Regions from separate parts of the Variovorax sp. YR266 genome, predicted to be linked through region 1. Evidence: predicted binding sites of a transcription regulator. Region 1 holds the regulator's gene; the other holds the start of a gene.

Region 1 (9,873 bases):
AGCGCTACCTGCCTGCCCTGGCCACCATCGCCTCGGCAGCCCCGCTGCTGGGGCTGCTGGGCACGGTGATCGGCATGATCGAGATCTTCGGCTCGCAGTCGCCGGGCAGCGGCGCAGTGGGCTCGGGCAATCCGGCGCAACTGGCGCACGGCATCTCGATCGCGCTCTACAACACCGCCTTCGGCCTGATCGTCGCCATTCCGACACTGATCTTCTGGCGCTACTTCCGCAGCCGGGTCGACGAGTACCTGCTGAATCTCGAACTCTCGGGCGAGCGTTTCGCCCGCCACCTGAACGCCCTGCGCAAATGATGACCCCCACGCTTGCCACTGCGTGTGCTGCGCTGCCCCCCGAGGGGGCCGCCGCCTCCTTGGAGCGGCCCGGCGGAGGCTTGTCATGACCCGCGCCCGCATGCAGTTCCGCCACGGCGCTCGCGACGAGCCGGAGATCAACCTGATCCCGTTCATCGACGTGCTGCTGGTGATCCTGATCTTCCTGATGCTGTCGACCACCTACAGCAAATTCACCGAGATGCAGCTGCGGCTGCCCACGGCGGACGTCGACGCGCAGCGCGACTACCCGAAGGAAGTGATCGTGGCGGTATCGGCCGACGGCCGCTACTCGATCAACAAGACCCCGGTGGCCGACCGCAGCGTTGAGACCGTGACGGCCGCCCTCGCCGCCGCGGCCACGGGCGGCAAGGACAGCGTGGTGATCATCAGCGCCGACGCGACCAGCCCGCACCAGGCCGTGGTGACGGTGATGGAGGCCGCGCGCCGCGCCGGCCTGATGCAGATCACCTTCGCCGCACAGTCGACGGCGCAAGCCGGGCACTGAGTGCCTTCCGACGGCAGCAGCGGCAACACGGGTTCGCCGTCGGCCTCGCGGCTACAGAACGCCTGGTTGCGTCGCGGCCCTCTGGCTTGCCTGCTGTGGCCGCTGTCGCTCATCTACGCTGCGCTTTTCGCCGTGCGTGGCTGGCTCTATCGCGTGGGGTGGCTGCGGACTGAGCGTGTGCGCGTCCCGGTGATCGTGGTCGGCAATGTGATTGCGGGCGGGGCCGGCAAGACGCCAGTCGTGATGGCCGTTGTGCGACATCTGCAAGAGCGAGGATTTCGGGTCGGCGTGGTGTCGCGCGGCTACGGCCGCCGCACCGGTGACTGCCGCGAAGTGCTCGGCGACAGCGATCCGCAGGATGTCGGCGACGAGCCTGCGTTGATTCACCATGCCACAAGGGCGCCGGTGTTCGTGGCACGCCAGCGCATCGATGCTGCGCGGGCGCTGCTCGAACGGCATCCGGCCACGCAGGTCATTGTCAGCGACGACGGGCTGCAGCACCTGGCGCTCGCGCGCGACATCGAGATCTGCGTGTTCGACGACCGGGGCATCGGCAACGGCTGGCGGCTGCCCGCGGGTCCGTTGCGCGAAGCCTGGCCACGCCGATGCGATCTGGTGCTGCACAGCGGGGCACAGCCGGCCTTTGCCGGGGGCTATACGGCCACCCGGGCTCTCGCGCACGATGCGTTGGGCAGTGACGGGAAGCGTGTGCCATTGGCTGCCCTTGCGGGCCAGCCCGTGACCGCACTGGCGGCGATCGCACGGCCCGAGGCCTTCTTCGACATGCTGCGCGCGCGCGGCCTGACGCTCGCCGACACCATTGCATTGCCCGATCACTTCGATTTCGAGGATTGGCAGCGCCCTGCTGGCACTGTGCATACCCTCATCTGCACCGAAAAAGACGCCATCAAACTGTGGCGCAAGGCGCCCGATGCGCTGGCCGTGCCGTTGGAGTTCGCGCCCTCCGCGGATTTCTTCGCCGCGCTCGACGCAAAGCTATCATCGCTCGATGGATATCAAGCTGCTTGAACTGCTCGTCTGCCCCGTCACCAAGGGGCCACTGACCTGGAACCCCGAGAAGCAGGAGCTCTGCTCGCGCAGCGCGCGCCTTGCCTATCCGGTGCGCGACGGCATTCCGGTGCTGCTCGAAAACGAAGCACGCACGCTCTCCGACGAAGAGCTCGGACTGTGAGCTTCACCGTTCTGGTGCCGGCGCGCCTGGCGTCGACCCGGCTTCCCAACAAACCGCTGGCCGACATCGCCGGCGTGCCCATGGTGGTGCGCGTGGCGCAGCGCGCCAGCGAATCCGGCGCGGCGCGCGTGGTGGTCGCCGGCGACGATCCTTCCATCATTGCGGCATGCCAGGCGCACGGTGTCGAGGCCATCCTCACTCGTCAAGACCATCCCAGCGGCACCGACCGGCTGGCCGAGGCCTGCGAACTGCTGGGCCTTGACGGCGACGATATCGTCGTCAACGTTCAAGGCGACGAGCCGCTGATCGACCCCGCGCTGATCGACGCCGTCGCATCCACGCTGGCCACCCATGCGGAAGCCGCGATGAGCACGGCCGCCCACGAGATCGACTCTGTCGGCGACTTCATGAACCCCAACGTGGTGAAGACCGTGCTCGATGCACAGGGCAACGCCATGTACTTCAGCCGCGCACCAATCCCGTGGTGGCGCGACGGCTCCGCCAACGGCGCGGCGCCTGCGGTACTGCCCACCCCTGCCCCGCTGCGCCACATCGGCATCTACGGTTATCGCGCGGGCTTCGTGCGGCAGTTTCCGTCACTGCCACCGGCTCCCGTCGAGGCGACCGAGGCACTCGAACAGCTGCGCGCGCTGTGGCACGGCCATCGCATCGCGGTACACGTGAGCCATGTCGCGCCCGGACCGGGCATCGACACGCCCGAAGACCTGGCGCGCGTACGCGCCGTCTTCGCCGCCGCGCCCCCCGCCTGAGGCGCTCCCATGCCTGCGCGAGCGGCCGGAATTCTTCGAGGGCACGCGTGCTATCCTCGACGCAACTCCGCCTTGCCCAGCCCTCGGGCCGACGCTCGGCGCGACACAAAATCTAAGAACCGTCCGAGGACACCATGAGACTAATTTTGCTGGGCGCGCCCGGGGCGGGCAAAGGCACGCAAGCGGCCTTCATTTGCCAGAAATACAGCATTCCCCAGATTTCGACCGGCGACATGCTGCGCGCCGCCGTCAAGGCCGGCACGCCGCTCGGGCTACAGGCCAAGGCCGTCATGGACGCAGGCGCTCTCGTCAGTGACGACCTGATCATCAATCTCGTCAAGGAACGCATTGCGCAGCCCGATTGCGCAGCCGGCTTCCTGTTCGACGGTTTCCCGCGCACCATCCCCCAGGCCGACGCCATGAAGGCAGCCGGCGTCAAGCTCGACTACGTGCTCGAAATCGACGTGCCCTTCGGCGACATCATCGAACGCATGAGCGGCCGCCGCTCGCACCCGGCATCGGGCCGCACCTACCACGTCAAGTTCAATCCGCCCAAGGTGGAAGGCAAGGACGACGTGACCGGTGAAGACCTGATCCAGCGCGAAGACGACAAGGAAGAAACCGTGCGCAAGCGGCTCGACGTGTACAGCCAGCAGACACGCCCGCTGGTCGACTACTACTCCGCCTGGGCCAAGACCGACCCGGCCGCCGCGCCGAAGTACCGTGCCATCAAGGGCGTGGGCACGGTTGACGAGATCACGCAGCGTGCGCTGGCTGCACTGAGCAGCTGATCCTGATCTGATTTTCGAAACCGCCCCTTCAATGGGGCGGTTTTGTTTTCACCCCAGCAGTTCCAGCATCAGCGCGATGCGCGCCTTCACGGGCGTCAGCGCACCCGCATCGCGGAGCTGATCCCCGGCCTTCGGCAGGATGCGTCCATTCGCGCAGCGAGTAGCTCGAACCACCACGACGCCCGCGTCCTGCGCTTTGAGCGCTGACGCTTCCAACGCATGGTGCAGGGTGCCGTTGCCGGTGGCGGCGAGGACCAGCCCGCGCACGGGATCGGCGGCATTGGGCTGCAGTAGCGCTTCGATCACCGCGCCGCTGGCGCCGGCATGGCTCATGACGATCTCGACGCGGGGCCACTGCACGCTGGTCGCCTCGAAGAGCTTCGACGCCTGCGACGCCGATCCCTCAGGCCACTCCCGGACACGGCGTACCTCTCCTTCCTCGACGTAGCCGACCGGCCCCGCATCACCTGAAGCAAAAGCATCGAGTCGGTAGGTGTGCACTTTCTGGATATCGATGCCGCTGTGGATTGCGCCGGCGCACACCACGGTCACGCCCCGTGCACCTTCCGTCGCGGCAACGCTGATGGCGTCGCGCACGTTCTGCGGTCCGTCGGGCGCCAGTGCGGTGGCCGGACGCATCGCGCAGGTGAGCACCACGGGCTTGGACGGAGCCAGCGCCGAGTGCAGGAAGAACGCCGTCTCTTCGAGTGTGTCGGTGCCGTGCGTGATCACCACGCCCGCCACGTCGGCCTGCGCCAACCAGTGCGCACAGCGTCGGGCCAACTGCTGCCAGATGTCGAACGACATGTCCTTGCTGTCGACCTGCGCCACCTGCTCTGCCTCCAGAGCGACGCCCTCGGGCGCCTCGATCCCGCCCAGCAGATCGGCCACGCCGACCTGCCCGGCGGTGTAGCCGATGTTGTCGCCGCTGCTGGCTGCCCGGCCGGCAATGGTGCCGCCGGTGCCCAAAACCACCACACGACGGCGCACTTCAGGCGAAGAGGAATTGACCATGGCTTGTCAACTTTTAAAAACTGGTTAAAAATACAGGTACTGGATATCTAGCCAGTGCCGCAAGGAACCACATATGCAGTTCGCCGTGAAGCTTACAGCCCGCCAGCAGCAGATCCTGGATCTCATCCAGAGCGCCATCGCACGCACTGGTGCGCCACCCACGCGCGCCGAAATCGCCAATGAGCTCGGGTTCAAGTCGGCCAACGCCGCCGAAGAGCACCTGCAGGCACTAGCCCGCAAGGGCGTCATCGAGCTGGTCAGCGGCACTTCCCGCGGCATCCGCCTCAAGGGCGACGCCCTGCGCTCTCTCAATGAAACGCGCCACCGCGAGGGCGGCCAGTTCTCGCTCTCGCTGCCCGGCATGGCCCAACTGGCGTTGCCGCTCATCGGTCGCGTCGCAGCCGGCTCCCCCATCCTCGCGCAAGAGCACGTCGACCAGACCTACTACGTCGAGAACACGTTGTTCCAGCGCCAGCCCGACTACCTGCTCAAGGTGCGCGGCATGTCGATGCGCGACGCCGGCATCATGGATGGCGACCTTCTCGCGGTGCAAGCCACCAAGGAAGCGCGCAACGGCCAGATCGTGGTCGCACGCTTGGGTGACGAAGTGACCGTCAAGCGCCTGAAGCGCAACAAGCAGGTCATCGAGCTGCACGCCGAGAACCCCGACTACCCGACCATCATCGTCCAGCCCGGCGAGCCGTTCGAAATCGAAGGCCTCGCAGTGGGGCTCATCCGCAACACCATGCTGATGTAGGCCTCACGGCCTGCTTTCCGCAGCACCCCATCCGGCAGCAACAGGTGGCGGGCGTATGGCGAAGAGTCGCCATCACCCTGTCGCGGCCGATTCAAGAAATCCTGCCTGTGTTCAACCTCATACTTTTTTGGAGTTCACATGGGAATCGCCCTCCTCGCCATCGCTGATTTCTGGATGCCGCTGCAATCGCTGGCCAGCCGTCTGATGCCGGCACGCCGCCCTCACCGCAGGGATCACCTCGACGCAGCTGAAACCTCGGCCGGATTGCGCTATGTGGCAGTACGCCCCGCCTGCACTGCCCGCTCCAGCGGCACTGCAACGCCCACAGCACCGGCGCGCCCATTGCGCGTGGTCCGCGTGGTCGACGGCAAGGGCCAGCAGCACAGCAACCGCGTCGTGATCTCTGGCCGCATGGCCGACGTCTGCGCCGAACTCGACCGGCTGGCAGCACTCGAAACCGCCGAAACCATGGCCACGGCCCCGCGCTCGACACGCCTGCATTGAGCCCGAACACCCCTGCGAGCGGCTGTGGGGGCGGGTATCCAAACGTTCACGGGCACGACATTCCAATGCTGCGAGGCACAATGGCACGCCATGAACATTGTGATCCTCGACGATTACCAGGACGCCGTGCGCAAATTGCGCTGCGCCGCCAAGCTGGACGCGTACGCGGCCAAGGTCTACACCAACACGGTGAAAGGCATCGGGCAACTATCGGTCCGCCTCAAGGATGCCGACGTGATCGTGCTGATCCGCGAGCGCACCCATATCTCGCGCCAGCTGATCGAGAAGCTACCCAAGCTCAAGCTCATCTCGCAGACCGGGCGCGTCGCCGGGCATATCGACGTCGCGGCTTGCACCGAGCGCGGCGTGGCGGTGGCGGAAGGCTCGGGCTCTCCGCAGGCGCCTGCGGAGCTCACCTGGGCGCTCATCATGGCTGCCATGCGCCGGCTGCCCCAGTACATCAGCAACCTCAAGCACGGTGCTTGGCAACAGTCAGGTCTCAAGTCGGCCTCGATGCCGCCCAACTTCGGGCTCGGCTCGGTACTCAAGGGGAAGACGCTGTGCATCTGGGGCTATGGCCGCATCGGCCAGCTGGTCGCGCGCTATGGGCAGGCCTTCGGAATGCAGGTCGTGATCTGGGGCCGTGAAGCCAGCTGCGCCAAGGCCCGTTCCGACGGCTTCCAGGTCGCGCAGAACCGCCACGAGTTCTTCGCCGCTGCAGACGTGCTGTCGGTGCATCTGCGGCTCAACGAAGAAACCAACGGCCTCATCACGCTGGAAGACCTCTCGCGCATGAAACCGACGGCGCTTTTCGTCAACACCTCGCGCGCCGAGCTGGTCGAAGCCGACGCCCTGCTCGCCGCACTCAACCGCGGCCGCCCCGGGCTGGCCGCCATCGACGTGTTCGAGAGCGAACCGCCGTTGCAAGGCCACGCGCTGCTGCGCCTCGAGAACTGCATCTGCACGCCGCACATCGGCTACGTCGAGCAGGAAAGCTACGAGAGCTATTTCGGGCAGGCCTTCGACAACGTCGTGAGCTACATCAACGGCAACCCCACGAACATCGTGAATCCCGGCGCGCTGCAGGTCCGCCGGTGAGCCGGCCGGCGCCACAGGGTGCGCTCTGGGCGCTGCTCGTTGGCAATTTCGTGATCGGCACGGGCGTGATGGTGGTGCCCGGCACGCTCAATGAAATCAGCACATCGCTCTCGGTCACGGTCGCCACCGCAGGGCAACTGATCACGGCTGCCGCGGCGGTGATGTGCATCGGCGCTCCGTTGCTGGCCGCTGCGGTCGCGGGCTGGGACCGTCGGCAGCTGCTGGCCATCACCCTGCTCTGGTACGCCGCCGGCCACGTTCTCTGCGCGCTGATGCCGAGCTTCGGTGCATTGCTGCCGATGCGCATGCTCACGGTGATCGCGCCGGCCATCTTCACGCCCCAGGCTGCGGCCTGCGCCGGCATGCTGGTGCCGCCCGAGCATCGCGGGCGCGCCGTCACCTTCGTCTTCCTCGGCTGGTCGATGGCATCGGTGCTGGGCCTGCCCATCGGCGCGCTGATCGGTGGGCATCTGGGCTGGCGCATGGCATTCATGGCAATCGCGGCGCTCAGTGTCGCGAGCGCGACATCGATCTGGCTCACCTTGCCGAGCGGCATCCGCCCTGCCGCACTGACCGCCGAAGCATGGTTGCGTGTGCTGCGCAGCCCAGTGCTGATGGGCATCGTGTCGGTCACGGCGCTGCAGGGCGCCGGCCAGTTCGTGCTGTTCAGCTATTTTGGGCCGATCCTCAAGCAGAGCTTCGGCGCCGACGCCACCACGCTGAGCGTGATGTGGGCGCTGTTCGGCGTTTGCGGGCTGATCGGCAACATGGTGGTCAGCCGGTACATCGACCGCGTGGGCGCCGGCCGCATGGTGCTGATCACGACCGTGCTGATCGCCTCGAGCCTTCTGGTGTGGCCACTGGCCTCCACGCTCGCCTGGCTGGCCGTTGTGCTCGTTCCCTGGGGCCTGGGTTGCTTCGCCACCAATTCGGCCCAGCAGGCCCGTCTGGTGGGCCTGGCGCCCGCGCTCGCGCCGGGCTCGGTAGCGCTCAACAGCTCCGGCATCTACACCGGCCAGGCCGTGGGCGCCGCGCTTGGCGGCTGGCTGCTCGCCAACGATGCGGGCGCCTGGATGAGCTGGGCCGGCCTGGGCTTGGTGCTGATCGCCATTTCGCTGAGCGTGGCTATCGACCGCAGCCGCGCCGCGCGGCCTGAAAACGCCTCCGCGTAAAACCCGTCACGCCCCGTCCGCGCGGGACTGCAAAATCGAAGCCTTCGACAGCAGCATCTGCTCGGCACCTGCGTCGACACCTGCATTGGCGCCTGCACGGCAGGCCCGGAACCACCCAACCAGTGAAAATCTCCAGCAAATGACAGTGAACTACTCCCGAATCGGCGTCATCGGCGCCGGCGCCATGGGTCGCGGCATCGCGCAGATCGCCGCCCAGGCGGGCAGCGAAGTGCTGCTGCTCGACAGCTTCGCGGGTGCCGCAGAACGCGGCCGCGAAGCCCTCGTCGCCCAATGGAACAAGCTGCACGAGAAAAACAAGATCGACGCCGCCACGCGCGATGCCCAGATCGCGCGCGTCAAGGCCGTCGATTCCATCCAGGCGCTGGCAGGCTGCGACCTTGTGATCGAAGCCGTGGTCGAAGACCTGGAAATCAAGCGCAAGCTGTTCCGCGAACTCGAAGGCGTGGTGGCCGAGACCGCGACGCTGGTCACCAATACTTCTTCGCTCTCGGTGACGGCCATCGCGGCCGGCCTCAAGCGGCCCGAGCGCATCGCGGGCTTCCACTTCTTCAACCCCGTGCCGCTGATGAAGGTGGTCGAGGTGGTCGCGGGCTTCAAGACCGCGCCCGAGGTCTGCAAGCAACTGGCCGACTATGCGGTGCAGATGGGCCACAGCGCCGTGCAGGCGCAGGACACACCCGGCTTCATCGTCAACCACGCGGGCCGCGGCTACGGCACCGAGGCGCTGCGCATCGTCGGCGAAGGCGTGACCGACTTCGTGACCGTCGACCGCATCCTCAAGGACCAGGCCGGCTTTCGCCTCGGCCCGTTCGAGTTGCTGGACCTGACGGCGCTCGACGTGTCGCACCCGGTGATGGAATCGATCTACCACCAGTACTTTGAAGAGCCGCGCTTCCGCCCGAGCGTGATCACCGCGCAGCGCCTGGCCGCCGGCGCCCTGGGCCGCAAGACCAACGAGGGCTTCTACCGCTACAACGACGGCGTGATGCAACAGACACCCGAGCCGCCGCCGCCGGTGGTCGAGGGCACGCCTTCGGTCTGGGTGTCGCCGCGCGCAGCACGCCGCGCCGAGTTGCTGCGCCTGGTGAACACGCTGGGCGCGCAGATCGACAGCGGTGCCACGGCCGCGCCGCATTCGCTGATCCTGGTCGCACCGCTGGGCTTCGATGTGACCACGGTCGCCGCGGTCGAACGCCTGGACGCCACGCGCACCATCGGCATCGACATGCTGATCGACGACGCCGCCACCAAGCGCCGCGTGCTCGCAACCAACCCCGCCACCCGCCGCGACATCCGCGACGCCGCGCACGCCCTCTTCGCGCGCGACGGCAAAGCCGTGAGCGTGATCCGCGACAGCGGCGGCTTCGTCACGCAGCGCGTGATCGGCACCATCGTGAACATCGCCACCGACATGTGCCAGCAGCGCGTGTGCACGCCGGCCGACCTCGAAACCGCGGTGCAGCTGGGTCTCGGCTATCCGCGCGGGCCGCTCGCCATGGGCAACCTCTACGGCCCGACCAACATGCTCGAAGTGCTGTTCAACCTGCAGACGGTCTACGGCGACCCGCGTTATCGCCCGAGCCCGTGGCTGCGCCGCCGCGGCGCGCTGGGCCTGAGCCTGCTGCACGAAGAAGAATAAAAACAAGCCATGACCGCCGAACTCAAAAGCACGAGCGAAGGCAGCACCATGGTGCTGACGATCGCCAACCCCACCCAG
Region 2 (9,873 bases), on a different contig from region 1:
GCCAAAGCCCTACCGCAACAGTCGGAAAACAAAAAGCCGCCCGAAGGCGGCCTTGATGCGAGCCGGGGGCTCTTACATCACGCGCTTGGGCGCCGCGTGATGGTGGTCCTGCAGGCGATCCTTGTGGCGCACCACTTGGCGGTCGAGCTTGTCGACCAGTTCATCGACCGCAGCGTAGAGATCAGCGTGGCTCGACTCCGCGAACATGTCATTGCCCTTGACGTGAATGTTGCACTCCGCCCTTTGGCGGCGTTCCTTTTCCTTCTGCTTTTCCACCGTGAGGATCACCTTCACATCGACAACCTGGTCGAAATGTCGGGTGATCCGGTCCAGCTTGCTCGTGACGTAGGTGCGCAAGGCAGGGGTGACGTCGAGGTGATGACCGCTGATCGTCAAATTCATGAATGACCTCCTGGAATTGACGGTTGGGGAAATGACCGCGCTACGGAATGCAGCGTGGTCGGCGAAAAACGGGAGTTTTGAGAGGGGGAACGGAGGGAAGGGAAGAAGAGGAAAGAGGGGTGGGTCGATTCACTATGCCCAAGCTGTCACGGTATTGCAATACCTGAGTTGCCCGGGGTTTTGCGGCTTCGTGCGCAGCTTTTCACACGCTAGCGAATCAATAGCAGCTGGCGCTCGCGGGGCAGGCGATGCAGCGCTTCGAGAACAAATGTTTCAGCCCCGGTCCACGTGTGACCCTGCCACCGGAAGGGCCAGCAGCCCGCTCAGCGATTCAGCGCCAGGCCGCGCGCATCCGGTTGCGCAGGTCGATCACCGCGCTCGGCGGCGGCACGGCCGGCGGGCGCACCGGCGGAGGCGGCCAGGTCTGCTGCTCGAAGCCTTCGAGATCGGCATCGGCGATGAAGCGCGTACGGTTGGCATACAAGTGCCGGTCGCCGCGCGCCGCCTGCTGCGTGATGTGGAAGCGCTGCGGTATCAGCAGGTGCAGGTGGTCGCGCGCCCGGGTCATTGCCACGTACAGCAGCCGGCGCTCTTCTTCCAGCTCGTGCGCGCTCTGCGCCACGTCGGCCGGCAGGCAGCCGTCGACCACGTTGAGCACGTGCACCGAATTCCACTCCTGCCCCTTGGCCGAATGGATGGTCGAGAGGATCAGGTAGTCCTCGTCGAGCAACGGCGGGCCCGGACGGTCACTGGTGGCTTCGGGCGGGTCGAGCGTGAGTTCGGTGAGGAAGCGTTCGCGCGAGGCATATCCGGCCGCGAGTCGCGCCAGTTGCTCCACGTCTGCGCGCCGCACGCCGGAGGTGTCTTCGTACAGCCGCTCAAGGTGCGGCAGATACCAGTCCATTGCCAGCTCGACATCGGCCGGCCACTTCAGCGCGGGTGCGCGCAAGGCGGCGTAGGCCTCGGCAAAGTCGGCCCACTGCGCGCGTGCCGCGGAAGGCGGCACGAAGTCGCGCACCGCTGCGGCGGGGTCGGCCGCCTGGTCCATTGCATCGAGCAGGCGCGCGCCCGTGACAGGGCCGATGCCCGGGATCAGCTGCGTCACGCGAAAGCCCGCCATGCGCCCGCGCGGGTTCTGCGCAAAGCGCAGCACCGCGAGCAGGTCCTTCACGTGCGAGGCCTCGAGAAACTTGAGCCCGCCGAACTTCACGAACGGGATGTTGCGCCGCGCCAGTTCGAGTTCGAGTGTCGCGCTGTGCGTCGAAGTGCGAAACAGCACCGCCTGCGACTTCAGCGCGAGCCCGCCCTCGCGGTGCGCCAGCACCTTGTCGGCCACCCAGCGCGCCTGCCCCGCTTCGTCGGGCACGACCACGAGCAGCGGCTTGCCGGCCGAGGGCTTGTCGGTCCACAGCGTCTTGGCATGCCGCTCGGCCGCATGCGCGATCACGCGGTTCGAGACATCGAGGATCGGCTGCGTCGAACGGTAGTTGCGCTCCAGCGTGACCACGCGCGCGGCCTGCGTGAACTGCGACGGAAAGTCGAGGATGTTGCGCACCGTCGCGCCGCGAAAGGAATAGATCGACTGCGCGTCATCGCCCACCACTGTCACACCGCGCCCGTCGGGCTTGATCGCGAGCAGGATCGAAGCCTGCAGCAGGTTGGTGTCCTGGTACTCGTCGACCAGCACGTGGTCGAAGCGCTCGCCGATGTGCGCAGCCAGCGCGGGTTCGGCGGCCATCTCGGCCCAGTAGAGCAGCAGGTCGTCGTAGTCGAGCACGTTCTGCCGCTGCTTGGCCTCTACGTAGGCGCCGAACAGCTTCTTCAGTTCGGCCTCCCATTCACCGCACCAGGGAAAGGCCTCCTTCAGCACATCGGCCAGCGGCGCGCGCGTGTTCACGCAGCGCGAGTAGATCGACAGGCAGGTGCCCTTGCGCGGAAAACGATTGACGGTAGAAGACAGGCCCTGCTCGTGACGCACCAGCCCCATCAGGTCTTCGGCATCGCCGCGGTCGTGGATGGTGAAGTTCTCGTCGAGCCCGATCTGCGGCGCGTACTCGCGCAGCAGCCGCGCGCCGATGCCGTGGAAGGTGCCGGCCCACGGCAGCGCGGGCGGGGCTTCGGACTTCAGGCCGAGCACGCGTGCCAGCACCTGGCCTGCGCGGCGCTCCATCTCCTGCGCGGCACGGCGCGAGAAGGTCAGCAGCAGCAGGCGCTGCGGATCGACACCGCCGGCAATGAGGTGTGCGACACGGTGCGCCAGCGTGCTGGTCTTGCCCGAACCGGCGCCGGCAATGACGAGCAACGGCCGCTCGTCACGCTCGGCAATGGCTGCTCCCACCCCATGTTCGACCGCCGCGCGCTGCGCGTCGTTGAGCGTGGCCAACGCGGCGGCCAGGCGCTCGGCCTGGGTCTTCGCGGCAGCGGAAAAAACGGGGAGCGCAGCGGTCTGCATGGGCACGACTTTACTGTATGCCCGTCCAGTCCAGCCACCGTGCTGCCATGTGGCCGGTGACATAATCGCGCCTCGCTGCAACCGGAGATTCTTCCCAATGGAAACCGCCCCGTCTCGGCAGCTTTCAACTCCCTTTCACTGACGCGTTTTTCTTAGCGCACGTCGGGCCCGGGAATTGAAAGCGCCCCTCCCTCGCCCATCGTTCAGTCATTCCCGGGAGTGAGCCAATGCTCAACATCTTCACGCTCGCCAACGGCCGCCTCGTTCAGGAAGAAATCGAGGCGCTCGAAGAGCTCTCCAAGTTCCAGCCGATCTGGGTCGACCTCGAGTCGCCCACGCTCGAAGAAAAGCGCTGGATCAAGCAGTACTACGGCCTGTCCATTCCCGAAGACGCGATGGACGAGGACATCGAGGAGTCGGCCCGCTTCTACGAAGAAGACAACGGCGAGCTGCACATCCGCTCCGACTTCTTGATCGACGACGACGAAGACCCGCGCACCGTGCGCGTGGCCTTCATCCTCAACCAGCACAACACCGACCTGCGCAGCCGCGGCGTGCTGTTCTCGATCCACGACGAAGACGTGCCCGTGTTCCGCCTGCTGCGCATGCGTGCGCGCCGCGCACCGGGGCTGATCGAAGACGCCAAGGAAGTGATGCTCAAGCTCTTCGACGCCGACGCCGAATACTCGGCCGACACGCTGGAGAACATCTACGACGAGCTCGAAGTGGCCGGCAAGAAGGTGCTCTCGGGCAATGTCAGCGACGAGCTGGCCGGCGAAGTGCTCGGCGCCATCGCGCGGCAGGAAGACTTGAACGGCCGCATCCGCCGCAACGTGATGGACACGCGCCGCGCGGTCAGCTTCATGATGCGCAGCAAGATGCTCAACGCCGAGCAGTTCGAGGAAGCCCGGCAGATCCTGCGCGACATCGAATCGCTGGACAACCACACGGCCTTCCTCTTCGACAAGATCAACTTCCTGATGGATGCGACCGTCGGTTTCATCAACATCAACCAGAACAAGACCATCAAGATCTTCTCGGTGGCCAGCGTCGCGCTGCTGCCGCCCACGCTGATCGCGAGCATCTACGGCATGAACTTCAAGTTCATGCCGGAGCTCGACTGGGCCATGGGCTATCCGTATGCCATCGTGCTGATGGCGGCCAGCGCGCTGGTGCCGATGTGGTACTTCCGCCGGCGCGGCTGGCTCAAGTAGCCTGAGCGGGGCGCGCCGGCGCGCGCAGCCTCACGGGCGCTTTCCTGACAGGGCGGTGCGCATGCGCGCCGCATGATGGTTCGATGGCCGGCGCCGCTTCGGTCCATCGGAGCCGTCCCCATGCCACATTCCCCTTCCCCTGCCATCCCCGCGCGCTTCGCGCTGCTCGACGCCTGGTGGCGCGCCGCCAACTACCTGTCCGCGGGACAGATCTACCTGATGGGCAACCCGCTGCTGCGGGAGCCGCTGGCCCTCGAGCACATCAAGCCGCGCCTGCTCGGGCACTGGGGAACCACGCCGGGGCTCAACTTCATCTACGCCCACATGAACCGCGCCATCAACGCGCGCGACCTCGATGCCATCTTCATCGCCGGCCCCGGCCACGGCGGGCCGGGCGTGGTGGCCAGCACCTACCTCGAGGGCACCTACACCGAGGTCTACCCGCACATCTCGCGCGACACCGAAGGCCTGAAGCGGCTGTTCACGCAGTTCTCGTTTCCGGGCGGCATCCCGAGCCATGTGTCGCCGGAAACGCCGGGGTCGATCCATGAGGGCGGCGAACTCGGCTATTCGCTGCTGCATGCGTACGGCGCGGTGTTCGACAACCCCGAGCTGCTGGCCTGCTGCGTCATCGGCGACGGCGAGGCCGAAACCGGCGCGCTCGCGGCCAGCTGGCATTCCAACAAGTTCCTCAACCCCGCGCGCGACGGCGCGGTGCTGCCGATCCTGCATCTCAACGGCTACAAGATCGCCGGCCCCACCGTGCTCGCGCGAATCGGCGACGAGCAGCTCACGCAGCTGATGCGCGGCCACGGCTACGAACCGCGCTTCGTGTCGGGCCACGACCCCGCGCTGATGCACGGCCTGATGGCCGACGCACTCGACGCTTCGCTCGATGCGATCCGTGCAATCCAGGTGGAGGCGCGCTCGGACGGCTTCGGACAGCGGCATCGCTGGCCGATGATCGTGCTGCGCTCGCCCAAGGGCTGGACCGGGCCGAAGACGGTGGACGGCGTGCGCATCGAAGGCACGCAGCGCGCGCACCAGGTGCCGCTGACCGGCTTCGCCGAGAAGCCGGCCCACATCGCGCTGCTGCAGGAATGGATGCAGAGCTATCGCCCCGAAGAACTGTTCGATGCCGACGGCGCCCTGCGCGCCGACATCGCCGCCCTCGCGCCTCGAGGCACGCGCCGCATGAGCGCGAACCCGCACACCAACGGTGGCCTGCTGCTCAAGAACCTCAAGCTGCCCGACTTCCGCGACTACGCCGTGGCGGTGCCGAAGCCAGGCGCCGTCGACGCCGAGGCCACGCGCGTCACCGGCGAGTTCCTGCGCGACGTGATGCGGCTCAACGCCGGCGAGCGCAACTTCCGGATCATGGGCCCGGACGAGACCACGTCGAACCGCCTGGGCGCGGTCTTCGAGGCGACCGACCGCATGTCGAGCGCCGAGATCCTGCCGGGCGACGACCACGTGGCACCCGACGGCCGCGTGATGGAAGTGCTCAGCGAACACCTCTGCCAAGGCTGGCTCGAAGGCTACCTGCTGACCGGACGGCACGGTTTCTTCTCGTGCTACGAGGCTTTCATCCACATCGTCGACTCCATGTTCAACCAGCATGCGAAGTGGCTGAAGGTGACGCGAAACATCCCCTGGCGGCGCCCCGTCGCGTCGCTGAACTACCTGCTGACCAGCCATGTCTGGCGCCAGGACCACAACGGCTTCAGCCACCAGGACCCGGGCTTCATCGACCACGTCGTCAACAAGAAGGCCGAGGTCGTGCGGGTCTACCTGCCGCCCGACGCCAACACGCTGCTGTCGGTGACGGACCATTGCCTGCGCAGCCGCAACTACGTCAACGTGATCGTGGCGGGCAAGCAGCCCGAGGCGCAGTGGCTCGACATCGCCGCGGCCGAGCGCCACTGCAGCGTGGGCCTGGGCATCTGGGACTGGGCCAGCAACGACAACGGCGTGGCGCCCGACGTGGTGATGGCCTGCGCCGGCGACGTGCCCACGCTGGAGACCATGGCGGCGGTGGACCTCCTGCGGACGCTGCTGCCGGACCTCAAGGTGCGGGTGGTGAACGTGGTCGACCTGATGGCGCTCGAATCACCCTCGGGGCATCCGCACGGCCTGCCCGATGCGGTCTTCGACTCGATCTTCAGCACCGACGCACCGGTGATCTTCGCCTTCCACGGCTATCCCGCCCTGGTCCACCGGCTGACCTACAAGCGGCGCAATCACGGCAACTTTCATGTGCACGGCTACCTGGAAGAAGGCACGACCACCACGCCCTTCGACATGACGGTGCTGAACCGGCTCGACCGCTTCCACCTCGCGGCCGACGCCATCGATCGCGTGCCCCGCATCCGCGACACGGCGGGCCACGTGCAGCAGCACCTGCGCGACCGGCTGCTAGAGCACCGGGCCTACATCACCCGGCACGGGCAGGACATGCCCGAGATCGCGGACTGGCGCTGGGTGCGACACTGAGCGCTTGCGGGGCCGACCGACGACGCCCCGGGAGACCACCGTGCGCAGACTTCGTTTCCTCACCAACCGCCATCGAGCGCCGTCTACCAACACCGCGCTCGGCCTGCTGCTGGCCTTCAATGCCGGGGCCGTCAACGCGGGCGGATTCCTTGTGCTGCACATGTACACCTCGCACATGACCGGCTTCGCGTCGCAGCTCGCGGACGGCATGGTGCTGGGCAACGCCACGCTGCTGCTGAACGCGCTGGGCGCGATCCTGGCGTTCCTGAGCGGCGCCGCGGTATGCGCGGTGCTTGTGAACTGGGCGCGGCAGCACCGGCTGCACGGCGTCTATGCGCTGCCTCTGCTGCTGGAAGCCGCGCTGATGTTTCCGTTCGGACTCGCGGGAGCCATCACGCTGACCTGGCCAACGCCGTTCGCGGTGCCGCTCACGGTGCTGCTGCTGTCGTTCATCATGGGCCTGCAGAACGCCGTGGCGTCGAAGACCTCGGGCGGCAGCACGCGCACCACCCACATGACCGGCAACATCACCGACATGGGGATCGAGCTGGGCAAGATGCTCTACTGGAACCGGCGCATGCCGTCGACACCCCTGCCGGTGCGCCACGACCGCAGCAGGTTGCGCCGCTGCGGCGGGCTGGTCGGCATGTTCGTGCTTGGGGGAACGGTGGGCGCGCTCGGCTTCAAGCACGTGGGGTTCGTCTGCGTCGTGCCGCTGGCCGCCCTGCTGCTGGTGCTGTCGATCCCGCCCCTGCTTCGCGACCTTCCGCATTGGCGGCGGGCCACGCCTTAGCTCAGGCCCTTTTCGCGTCCCGACCGGCCAGCCACGCGTTCACGAGCGCGAGGCTGTAGCGGCTCGCGACCTCGGCCACGAACCGTGCGAAGTCGCCATGCGCCTCATCGTCCGCGCGATCCGAGATCGTCCGCATGGCCGCGAATGGCACGCCGTAGTCGTGGCACACCTGCGCCACCGCGGCGCCTTCCATCTCGACCGCGAGCGCGTCGGGCAAGCTGAGGCGCAGCGCTTCGCTTTCGGCGGAGGTCGAGACGAAGCGATCTCCACTCACCAGCAGGCCGCGATGCACCTTCGGCGACTGGAGGCCGAACTCGTCGACAGCCTCTTGCCCCACCAGAGCCACCGGATCACGCAGCGTCACTTCGGCCACACCCGCCAATGCGTCGCTGATCGCCGCATCGGCCGTGAAGCGCGAAAGGCCCAGCAAGGGCACTTCGTATTTCGGAAAGATGGGCGAGGCATCGAGGTCGTGCTGCAGCAACTGCGTGGCAACGACCACGTCGCCGACATTCACGCCCGGCGCGAGTCCGCCCGCGACACCGGTGAAGACGATGGCCCCGACGGCAAATCGCTCGAGCAGCATCGTGGCCGTCACCGCTGCCGCGACCTTGCCGATGCGCGACAGCACCGCGACCACAGGCTGGCCATGCAGATGGCCGACCCAGAAGTCGCGCCCGGCGATGCGCACGCGCTGCTCGTCGGGCATCTGCGCGAGGAGCGCACTCAGCTCCTCGTGCATTGCCGCGACGATGGCGATGGGCGCGGCCACCTGTTACTTGATGTCCACGCCGTAGAAGGTGTGGCGGCCGAAGGGGCTGAGCTTGAAGTCGACCACTTCCTTGCGCACCGGCTTCAGCTGCACCGCATGCGCAATCGTGAACCACGGCGCCTGCTCCTTGAAGATCAGCTGGGCCTTCTTGTAGAGCGCGTCGCGGTCGGCCTGCTTGGTCGTGCTCTTGGCCTTCACCACGAGGTCTTCATACGGCTGGTAGCAGAACTTCGAAATGTTGCTGCCGCTGGCCGACTTGGCCGAGGCGCAGCCCAGCAGCGTGTACATGAAGTTGTCCGGGTCGCCGTTGTCGCCGGTCCAGCCCAGCATGCCCATCTGGTGCTCGCCAGCCTGCAGGCGCTTGCGGTACTCGCCCCACTCGAAGCTCTTGATCTCGGCCTTGACGTTGATCTTGGCGAGGTCTGCCTGCATCAGCTCGGCAATGCGCTTGGCGTTCGGGTTGTACGGGCGCTGCACCGGCATGGCCCACAGGTCGGTCGAGAAGCCGTCGGGGAAGCCGGCCTGCGCCAGCAGCTTCTTGGCGGCTTCGGGATCGTACGGGTCGTCCTTCACGGCATCGTTGTAGGACCACATGGTCGGCGGGATCGGGTTCTTCGCGGCCACGCCGGTCGAGAGGTACACGCCGTCGATGATCGCCTTCTTGTTGATGGCCATGTTGATGGCCTTGCGCACGCGCACGTCGTCGAAAGGCTTCTTCGTGGTGTTGTACGAGAGATAGCCGACGTTCAGGCCGGGCTGCTCCAACAGCTGCACGTTCGGGTCCTTGCGGATCGCGTCGAGGTCGGCCGGGTTCGGGTAGGGCATGACGTGGCATTCGCCCTTTTGCAGCTTGGCCCAGCGCACCGAGGCATCGGGCGTGATGGCGAACACGAGGTCGTCGATCTTCGCCTTGCCGCCCCAGTACTGCGGGAAGGCCTTGAAGCGGATGATCGCGTCCTTCTGGTACTGCACGAGGTAGAAGGGGCCGGTGCCGATCGGGTCCTGGTCGACCTTCTCGGGCGTGCCGGCCTTCAGCATGGCAATGGCGTATTCCTTCGACTGGATGCCCGCGTACTGCATGGCCAGGTTCGCGAGGAACGGCGCCTCGGGCTGGTTGAGAACGATCTTCACCGTGTAGTCGTCGATGCGGTCCACCGTCTTCAGCAGCTTGGGCATGCCCATGTCGTTGAAGTAGGAGTGGTTCTGGCTCGTGACCTTGAAGAAGGGATCGCTCTCCTTCCACTGGCGCTCGAGCATGAAGATGAAGTCGTCGGCGTTGAAGTCGCGCGTGGGCTTGAAGCTCTTGCTCGTGGTGTGCCACTTCACGCCCTTGCGCAGGTGGAAGGTGTAGACCGTGCCGTCGGCGGAGATGTCCCACTTCTCGGCCAGACCCGGCACGACCTTGGTGCCGCCGCGCTCGAACTCGACGATGGTGTTGTAGACCTGCGTGGTCACGTCGAACGAGGTGCCGGTGGTGTTCATCCCCGGATAGAAGTTCTCGGGGCTGCCTTCCGAGCAATACACCAGCGTCTTGGCAGACACTGCGCCACAGGCCAGGGTAAGGGCCGCAAGCGCTGTCGGTGCCAGGAGCGCCAGGCTTCGTGAGCGGCGCGAAACGGTGGGCTGGGTCTTCATGTGGACTCCTTGAGACACGGTTGAAAAAGCGAACGTTAAGGGTTCGTCGCCATCGCGATGGCGGCGGAGGGAACATCGGCGCGCACGAGCGGCGCACCGTCGAGAAACTTCT

The links. Region 1 encodes LexA, which represses DNA repair genes until DNA is damaged. Its sites were predicted from a motif close to ACTGTATNNNNATACAGT; they were not measured.
Region 2: a site for LexA is predicted at 2,867-2,884, ahead of BLW48_RS13000 (ATP-dependent helicase). Genes of this name have one in related genera too.

The regions. Positions count from the first base shown of each region.
Region 1 covers NZ_FNPM01000005.1:2,105-11,977, forward strand. Annotated here, with positions in the region: gene BLW48_RS14350 (MotA/TolQ/ExbB proton channel family protein) at 1-311, shown strand, start outside; gene BLW48_RS14355 (ExbD/TolR family protein) at 412-837, shown strand; gene lpxK (tetraacyldisaccharide 4'-kinase) at 838-1,866, shown strand; gene BLW48_RS14365 (Trm112 family protein) at 1,847-2,029, shown strand; gene kdsB (3-deoxy-manno-octulosonate cytidylyltransferase) at 2,026-2,799, shown strand; gene adk (adenylate kinase) at 2,934-3,590, shown strand; gene BLW48_RS14380 (asparaginase) at 3,639-4,604, opposite strand; gene lexA (transcriptional repressor LexA) at 4,678-5,361, shown strand; gene BLW48_RS14390 (hypothetical protein) at 5,500-5,865, shown strand; gene BLW48_RS14395 (D-2-hydroxyacid dehydrogenase family protein) at 5,956-6,963, shown strand; gene BLW48_RS14400 (MFS transporter) at 6,960-8,135, shown strand; gene BLW48_RS14405 (3-hydroxyacyl-CoA dehydrogenase) at 8,275-9,795, shown strand; gene BLW48_RS14410 (oxepin-CoA hydrolase, alternative type) at 9,805-9,873, shown strand, end outside.
Region 2 covers NZ_FNPM01000004.1:234,844-244,716, forward strand. Annotated here, with positions in the region: gene hpf (ribosome hibernation-promoting factor, HPF/YfiA family) at 73-402, opposite strand; gene BLW48_RS13000 (ATP-dependent helicase) at 734-2,854, opposite strand; gene corA (magnesium/cobalt transporter CorA) at 3,082-4,068, shown strand; gene BLW48_RS13010 (phosphoketolase family protein) at 4,189-6,561, shown strand; gene BLW48_RS13015 (YoaK family protein) at 6,602-7,354, shown strand; gene BLW48_RS13020 (5'-methylthioadenosine/adenosylhomocysteine nucleosidase) at 7,356-8,126, opposite strand; gene BLW48_RS13025 (ABC transporter substrate-binding protein) at 8,130-9,761, opposite strand; gene BLW48_RS13030 (dipeptide ABC transporter ATP-binding protein) at 9,797-9,873, opposite strand, start outside.